DNA from 2 places in the Robertmurraya sp. FSL R5-0851 genome. Region 2 is predicted to be linked to the other one. Evidence: a T-box and tRNA genes for the amino acid it is inferred to sense, from the RefSeq annotation. Region 2 holds a T-box; the other holds one or more tRNA genes.
What was found. The T-box of region 2 lies ahead of leuS (leucine--tRNA ligase). A T-box ahead of a tRNA ligase gene usually reads a tRNA of that ligase, here a tRNA-Leu.
Positions count from the first base shown of each region.

Region 1: it encodes a tRNA-Leu, which carries the amino acid that the T-box ahead of leuS (leucine--tRNA ligase) is inferred to sense. The anticodon was not compared.

Region 1 covers NZ_JBBOOE010000001.1:93,693-98,109, forward strand. Annotated here, with positions in the region: rRNA gene MKX65_RS00470 (23S ribosomal RNA) at 1-1,363, shown strand, start outside; rRNA gene rrf (5S ribosomal RNA) at 1,442-1,557, shown strand; tRNA gene MKX65_RS00480 (tRNA-Val) at 1,566-1,641, shown strand; tRNA gene MKX65_RS00485 (tRNA-Thr) at 1,711-1,786, shown strand; tRNA gene MKX65_RS00490 (tRNA-Lys) at 1,795-1,870, shown strand; tRNA gene MKX65_RS00495 (tRNA-Leu) at 1,916-2,000, shown strand; tRNA gene MKX65_RS00500 (tRNA-Gly) at 2,034-2,108, shown strand; tRNA gene MKX65_RS00505 (tRNA-Leu) at 2,119-2,207, shown strand; tRNA gene MKX65_RS00510 (tRNA-Arg) at 2,293-2,369, shown strand; tRNA gene MKX65_RS00515 (tRNA-Pro) at 2,383-2,459, shown strand; tRNA gene MKX65_RS00520 (tRNA-Ala) at 2,481-2,556, shown strand; rRNA gene MKX65_RS00525 (16S ribosomal RNA) at 2,723-4,272, shown strand.
Region 2 covers NZ_JBBOOE010000001.1:3,580,015-3,584,431, reverse strand. Annotated here, with positions in the region: gene MKX65_RS18410 (GntP family permease) at 1-982, shown strand, start outside; gene MKX65_RS18405 (3-hydroxybutyrate dehydrogenase) at 996-1,772, shown strand; T-box leader at 1,869-2,087, shown strand; gene leuS (leucine--tRNA ligase) at 2,141-4,417, shown strand, end outside.

The DNA.
Region 1 (4,417 bases), 3.5 Mb from region 2:
GTGATGGCGAGGGAAATATAGTACCGAAGTTCCTGATTCCACACTGCCAAGAAAAGCCTCTAGCGAGGTAACAGGTGCCCGTACCGCAAACCGACACAGGTAGGCGAGGAGAGAATCCTAAGGTGAGCGAGAGAACTCTCGTTAAGGAACTCGGCAAAATGACCCCGTAACTTCGGGAGAAGGGGTGCTCTTCAGGGTGAATAGCCCAGAAGAGCCGCAGTGAATAGGCCCAGGCGACTGTTTAGCAAAAACACAGGTCTCTGCGAAGCCGCAAGGCGAAGTATAGGGGCTGACGCCTGCCCGGTGCTGGAAGGTTAAGAGGAGGGGTTAGCTCACGCGAAGCTCTGAATCGAAGCCCCAGTAAACGGCGGCCGTAACTATAACGGTCCTAAGGTAGCGAAATTCCTTGTCGGGTAAGTTCCGACCCGCACGAAAGGCGTAACGATCTGGGCACTGTCTCAACGAGAGACTCGGTGAAATTATAGTACCTGTGAAGATGCAGGTTACCCGCGACAGGACGGAAAGACCCCGTGGAGCTTTACTGTAGCCTGATATTGAATTTTGGTACAGCTTGTACAGGATAGGTAGGAGCCTGAGAAGCCGGAGCGCTAGCTTCGGTGGAGGCGTCGGTGGGATACTACTCTGGCTGTATTGAAATTCTAACCCTCACCCCTGATCGGGGTGGGAGACAGTGTCAGGTGGGCAGTTTGACTGGGGCGGTCGCCTCCTAAAAAGTAACGGAGGCGCCCAAAGGTTCCCTCAGAATGGTTGGAAATCATTCGTAGAGTGTAAAGGCACAAGGGAGCTTGACTGCGAGACCTACAAGTCGAGCAGGGACGAAAGTCGGGCTTAGTGATCCGGTGGTTCCGCATGGAAGGGCCATCGCTCAACGGATAAAAGCTACCCCGGGGATAACAGGCTTATCTCCCCCAAGAGTCCACATCGACGGGGAGGTTTGGCACCTCGATGTCGGCTCATCGCATCCTGGGGCTGTAGTCGGTCCCAAGGGTTGGGCTGTTCGCCCATTAAAGCGGTACGCGAGCTGGGTTCAGAACGTCGTGAGACAGTTCGGTCCCTATCCGTCGTGGGCGTAGGAAATTTGAGAGGAGCTGTCCTTAGTACGAGAGGACCGGGATGGACGCACCGCTGGTGTACCAGTTGTCTTGCCAAAGGCATCGCTGGGTAGCTATGTGCGGAAGGGATAAGTGCTGAAAGCATCTAAGCATGAAGCCCCCCTCAAGATGAGATTTCCCATAGCGCAAGCTAGTAAGATCCCTGAAAGATGATCAGGTTGATAGGTCAGAGGTGGAAGCGCGGCGACGTGTGGAGCTGACTGATACTAATCGATCGAGGACTTAACCAAATTACGATGAAACGTATTTCTTTCTTCTTCATTCATTATCTAGTTTTGAAGGAATGATTTTCTTCAACTTAATACAAGTCTAGTGGCGATAGCGAAAAGGTCACACCCGTTCCCATACCGAACACGGAAGTTAAGCTTTTCAGCGCCGATGGTAGTTGAGGGTTTCCCTCTGTGAGAGTAGGACGTCGCTAGGCATATATATGGAGGATTAGCTCAGCTGGGAGAGCACCTGCCTTACAAGCAGGGGGTCGGCGGTTCGATCCCGTCATCCTCCACCAAAACTTTTTTCACGTAGTGAAAAATAGTTTTCATTTTAAATTCACGAAATGAAAATACTATCATTATTTGCCGGCGTAGCTCAATTGGTAGAGCAACTGACTTGTAATCAGTAGGTTGGGGGTTCAAGTCCTCTCACCGGCACCACTTATACCGAGCCATTAGCTCAGTCGGTAGAGCATCTGACTTTTAATCAGAGGGTCGAAGGTTCGAGTCCTTCATGGCTCACCAAAGTTTTTTGCTTCAGCAAAATAACTTTCCATTTATTATTATTATGCGGGTGTGGCGGAATTGGCAGACGCACTAGACTTAGGATCTAGCGCCGCAAGGCGTGGGGGTTCGACTCCCTTCACCCGCACCATAGTTTTTTGCACAAGCAAAATAATTACTATACGCGGAAGTAGTTCAGTGGTAGAATACAACCTTGCCAAGGTTGGGGTCGCGGGTTCGAATCCCGTCTTCCGCTCCAGAACGTACTTGCCGGGGTGGCGGAACTGGCAGACGCACAGGACTTAAAATCCTGCGGTAGGTGACTACCGTACCGGTTCGATTCCGGTCCTCGGCACCAATGCTTTTTACGAAGTAAAATAGCTTTCGTTATTACGAAGTAAAATATCCATCCATATCAATTGGATTGGTAAATTAAAAAATATGCGCCCGTAGCTCAATTGGATAGAGCGTCTGACTACGGATCAGAAGGTTATGGGTTCGACTCCTTTCGGGCGCGCCATATTAGTTTTAATCGGGGAGTAGCTCAGCTTGGTAGAGCACTTGGTTTGGGACCAAGGGGTCGCAGGTTCGAATCCTGTCTTCCCGACCATGATCCTACTAATTATTTAATGGGGCCTTAGCTCAGCTGGGAGAGCGCCTGCCTTGCACGCAGGAGGTCAGCGGTTCGATCCCGCTAGGCTCCACCAAAAAAACTATTGACAACACAATTAAGTGCTGTTAATATAGAAAAGTCGCTTCAAAACGAGGCGAAATTGTTCTTTGAAAACTAAACAAATCATACGTCAACAAAAAATGATTAGTGTTGAAAAATACACTAGCCAACGTTTTAACTTTAAGAGCTAATCTTACTCTTTATTGGAGAGTTTGATCCTGGCTCAGGACGAACGCTGGCGGCGTGCCTAATACATGCAAGTCGAGCGGATCTTTGGGAGCTTGCTCCCAAAGGTTAGCGGCGGACGGGTGAGTAACACGTGGGCAACCTGCCTATGAGACTGGGATAACTCCGGGAAACCGGGGCTAATACCGGATAATTCTTTTCTACACATGTAGAAAAGCTGAAAGATGGTTTCGGCTATCACTCATAGATGGGCCCGCGGCGCATTAGCTAGTTGGTGAGGTAACGGCTCACCAAGGCGACGATGCGTAGCCGACCTGAGAGGGTGATCGGCCACACTGGGACTGAGACACGGCCCAGACTCCTACGGGAGGCAGCAGTAGGGAATCTTCCGCAATGGACGAAAGTCTGACGGAGCAACGCCGCGTGAGTGATGAAGGTTTTCGGATCGTAAAACTCTGTTGTTAGGGAAGAACAAGTACCGGAGTAACTGCCGGTACCTTGACGGTACCTAACCAGAAAGCCACGGCTAACTACGTGCCAGCAGCCGCGGTAATACGTAGGTGGCAAGCGTTGTCCGGAATTATTGGGCGTAAAGCGCGCGCAGGTGGTCTCTTAAGTCTGATGTGAAAGCCCCCGGCTCAACCGGGGAGGGTCATTGGAAACTGGGAGACTTGAGTGCAGGAGAGAAGAGTGGAATTCCACGTGTAGCGGTGAAATGCGTAGAGATGTGGAGGAACACCAGTGGCGAAGGCGACTCTTTGGCCTGTAACTGACACTGAGGCGCGAAAGCGTGGGGAGCAAACAGGATTAGATACCCTGGTAGTCCACGCCGTAAACGATGAGTGCTAAGTGTTAGAGGGTTTCCGCCCTTTAGTGCTGCAGCAAACGCATTAAGCACTCCGCCTGGGGAGTACGGCCGCAAGGCTGAAACTCAAAGGAATTGACGGGGGCCCGCACAAGCGGTGGAGCATGTGGTTTAATTCGAAGCAACGCGAAGAACCTTACCAGGTCTTGACATCCTCTGACAACCCTAGAGATAGGGCGTTCCCCTTCGGGGGACAGAGTGACAGGTGGTGCATGGTTGTCGTCAGCTCGTGTCGTGAGATGTTGGGTTAAGTCCCGCAACGAGCGCAACCCTTGATCTTAGTTGCCAGCATTTAGTTGGGCACTCTAAGGTGACTGCCGGTGACAAACCGGAGGAAGGTGGGGATGACGTCAAATCATCATGCCCCTTATGACCTGGGCTACACACGTGCTACAATGGGTGGTACAAAGGGCAGCAAAACCGCGAGGTCGAGCCAATCCCATAAAACCACTCTCAGTTCGGATTGTAGGCTGCAACTCGCCTACATGAAGCTGGAATCGCTAGTAATCGCGGATCAGCATGCCGCGGTGAATACGTTCCCGGGCCTTGTACACACCGCCCGTCACACCACGAGAGTTTGTAACACCCGAAGTCGGTGGGGTAACCGTAAGGAGCCAGCCGCCTAAGGTGGGACAGATGATTGGGGTGAAGTCGTAACAAGGTAGCCGTATCGGAAGGTGCGGCTGGATCACCTCCTTTCTAAGGAAAATTGAGGCTTATGACCTTCGGTCAAAGCTAACAACCGTTGATGATATGATTTGTTTAGTTTTGAGAGAGCAATCTCTCTATGATAATCGTTCTTTGAAAACTAGATAATGATAAATGAAGAAAACCAAGAAATACC
Region 2 (4,417 bases):
CTGTGCGGTGTTAACGTATGGAGGAGTAAGTTTGTTCGTTGTGGCCTTTTCTGTCTATCCGATGGCACTTAGTTTGTTTAAACAAGCGAACTTGCCACGACGTTTCATCCCTGCAGCATTAGCCTTTGGATCGGTTACCTTTACGATGACCTCTGCAGGCTCACCAGAAATTCAAAACTGGATTCCAATTGATTATTTGAATACTTCTCCTTATGCGGGTTGGGAAGTTAGCTTAATTGTTGCCATATTTATGATGATTTTTGGTTATTGGTGGCTAAAGCGCATGATTTCAAAAGCGGTAGAAAAAGGGGAGCACTTTGATGAACGTGATGGTGATCCGGTTAATGAAGAAAGAGAGCTTCCAAATCCGTTAATGGGTGTTTTACCGTTAATTGTGGTTCTTGCGATTTCATTTATTTTCCATGATTCCTTAAAGCAATCGGCGCTAATCATTGCTCTTTTGGGCGGTGTGATCGCGACGTATGCCCTTAACCGCAAGTATTTTAAGAACTTTTGGAGTGCAGTTTCAGAAGGGACTCTTGGAGCATTAATTGCAATAGGAAATACAGCTGCTGTTGTTGGATTTGGTGGGGTAGCAAAGGCCGTTCCTGCATTTGGAGTCGCTGTTGACTTTATGACGAGCATTCCAGGAAGCCCTCTTATTGGCGGTGCGATAGCCGTAAGTGTCATTGCTGGTATGACCGGTTCAGCTTCTGGTGGTCAAGCGATTGCCTTACCATTACTTGCGCCTCATTACATGGATATGGGAGTTAACCCGGAAGCACTCCACCGTGTTGTAGCTATTTCATCTGGAGCATTGGACTCTCTCCCTCATAACGGATATGTGGTCACCACTGTACGGGCCATTTGTGGGGAAAGTCATATGGATGCCTACAATCCAGTTGGTGCAGTAACCGTCATCGTACCTGCATTAGGTGTAATTCTGGCGATTATTTTGTTCTCTTTAGGGGTAGGAATCTAGAAAGGAGTTTCTTATGAAGGACCAATCAATTGTTTTTGTGACGGGAGCGGCTCAGGGGATAGGGTATGAGATTAGTAGAAAGTTTGCTGAGCAAGGTGCAAAGATTGTCTTAACGGATGTTAATGAAGAGGTGGTTATCGCCTCAGCAAACGAGCTTCGAAGACTAGGGTATGAGGCAATAGGAATCAAATGTGATGTAACAAAAGAAGATGAAATTATTGCTGCCATTGACCATGTGATTTCTCATTTAGGATCCATTGATGTATTAATCAATAATGCAGGACTTCAACATGTATCATATATTGAGGATTTTCCTACAGAAAGATTTGAGCTGTTGATAAAAGTAATGTTAACGGCACCATTTATGTTAACAAAGCATGTGTTGCCTCATATGAAAAAACAAGGCTTCGGGAGAATCATTAATATGGCATCTATTAACGGGTTGGTTGGGTTCGCTGGTAAAGCCGCTTATAATAGTGCGAAGCATGGAGTGATTGGGTTAACGAAAGTAACAGCCCTTGAAGCAGCAGCCCATGGAATTACGGTGAATGCTCTTTGCCCTGGTTACGTAGATACTCCACTGGTACGTAATCAGCTAGCAGATTTAGCCAAGACTAGAGGGGTGGAACTTGAAAGAGTTCTTGAGGATGTTCTCTACCCTCTCGTCCCACAAAAACGCTTGTTATCAGTTGACGAGATTGCGAGTTACGCGATTTTTCTAGCAAGTGAAGCGGCAAAAGGGATTACTGGTCAAGCGGTCGTTATTGACGCAGGCTATACGGTTCAATAAAAAAATGCACACACTCTACTCCTTATCTTCATATGCTACAAAACACAACTTGCATCGAGCTAGAAAATACACTACAATAGCATCATACTTAAATATGTGGTGACCATGATAAGGAGTAGTAGTGAGAAATACCTGAAAGTAGAGAGTTGACGGATGGTGAAAGTCAACCAGGTGTCCATGAACTCGCCTTTGAGTCGCAAGTGTGAAAGAAAGTAATGCTTGCCGTATTCCGCGTTAAGGATAATAAAGCGAGTGACTTGTGCACTAATGTGGGTGGTACCGCGGGAGATTCTACATAATCCTCTCGTCCCTTTTTATAGGGACGGGATTTTTTGCGTTTAAACAAGTATTTTTAGGAGGAATAAAAAGTGAGCTTTAATCATCAAGAAATTGAAAAAAAGTGGCAGAGCTTTTGGGACGCTAACAAGACGTTTCAAACAAGTGAAGAAAAAGGTAAACGCAAATTTTATGCGTTAGATATGTTTCCATATCCATCTGGAGCTGGACTGCATGTAGGGCATCCAGAAGGGTACACAGCAACAGATATTTTATCACGTATGAAGCGTGCGCAAGGTTATAATGTGTTACACCCAATGGGATGGGATGCGTTCGGTCTTCCGGCTGAGCAATACGCATTAGACACTGGGAATGATCCTGCTGAATTTACAGCATTAAATATTGCCACATTTAAGCGCCAAATCAAGGCATTAGGTTTCTCATACGATTGGGATCGAGAAGTGAACACGACAGACCCTGAATATTATAAATGGACACAATGGATTTTCTTAAAATTGTTTGAAAAAGGCCTAGCTTATATTGATGAGGTAGCCGTAAACTGGTGTCCAGCACTAGGAACGGTTTTATCAAATGAAGAAGTCATTGATGGAAAAAGTGAACGTGGTGGTCATCCCGTTGAACGCCGTCCAATGAAGCAGTGGGTATTAAAAATCACTGCGTATGCGGATCGTTTACTAGAGGACTTAGAAGAACTTGACTGGCCAGATAGCTTAAAGGATATGCAACGAAATTGGATTGGTCGTTCTGAAGGTGCCGAGATTACTTTTAATATTGAAGGTAATGACGGGCAGTTCACGGTCTTTACAACAAGACCTGATACATTATTCGGTGCAACGTATGCGGTAATAGCACCGGAGCATGCACTAGTTGAGAGTATTACGACAGCTGAGCAGCGTGACGCGGTTCAAGCATATATTGAACAAATCAAAAGTAAGAGTGATTTGGAGCGTACCGATTTAGCTAAAGACAAAACAGGTGTATTTACAGGTGCTTATGCAATTAATCCGGTTAATGGAGCGAAAATGCCAATCTGGATTGCTGATTATGTACTTGTCAGCTATGGAACAGGAGCGATCATGGCGGTACCAGGTCACGATGAGCGTGACTACGAATTTGCTAAGAAATTCGAATTGCCAATTGTGGAAGTCGTTGCAGGTGGAGATGTTTCAAAAGAAGCTTACACAGGTGATGGTGAGCATGTAAACTCGGACTTCTTAAATGGAATGAACAAAGAAGAAGCGATTTCTCGTATGATTGCTTGGTTAGAGGAAAAAGAAATCGGAACGAAGAAGGTTACGTACCGTTTACGCGATTGGTTATTTAGCCGTCAACGCTATTGGGGAGAGCCCATTCCAGTCATTCACTGGGAAGACGGGACAATGACAGCTGTCCCTGATTCAGAGCTTCCATTGATGTTACCGAAAACGACAGAAATTCGTCCGTCAGGAACAGGGGAATCTCCACTTGCGAATATTGAAGACTGGGTAAACGTAGTTGACCCTGTAACAGGGAAAAAGGGACGACGTGAAACCAATACGATGCCACAATGGGCAGGTAGCTGCTGGTATTACTTACGTTATATTGATCCGAAGAATGATCAAGCTTTAGCAGATCCTGAAAAGTTAAAAGAGTGGCTTCCAGTTGATATATATATCGGTGGCGCAGAGCATGCGGTTCTTCACTTACTTTATGCTCGATTCTGGCATAAGTTTTTGTATGATATCGGTGTAGTAAGCACGAAAGAACCTTTCCAAAAATTGTTTAACCAAGGGATGATTCTTGGGGAAAACAATGAAAAAATGAGTAAATCCAAAGGGAATGTCGTAAACCCTGACGAAATCGTTGGAACTCATGGTGCGGATACTCTACGTTTATACGAAATGTTCATGGGGCCACTTGAAGCTTCCATCGCATGGTCAACACAAGGATTAGACGGTTCACGCCGCTTCTTAGACCGTATTTGGCGCTTGTTAGTGGATGAGAATGGTGAAATCGCAGAGAAGGTTCAACCGGTTGATTCTTCGAGTCTGGAAAAGGTCTATCACCAAACGGTGAAAAAAGTGACAGAGGACTTTGAAGGATTACGCTTTAATACGGCGATTTCTCAGTTAATGGTATTTATTAACGATGCTTATAAATCACCTGTGCTTCCAAGAGACTATGTGGAGGGCTTTGTGAAATTGCTTGCACCAATTTGTCCACATATCGCTGAAGAGCTTTGGTCAAAATTAGGTCATAGCGAAAGCATCTCTTACGAAGCGTGGCCAGCATTTGATGAAGCGAAGCTGGTTGATGATGAAGTAGAAATTGTTGTTCAAATTAACGGCAAGGTGAAGGCGAAGCTGATG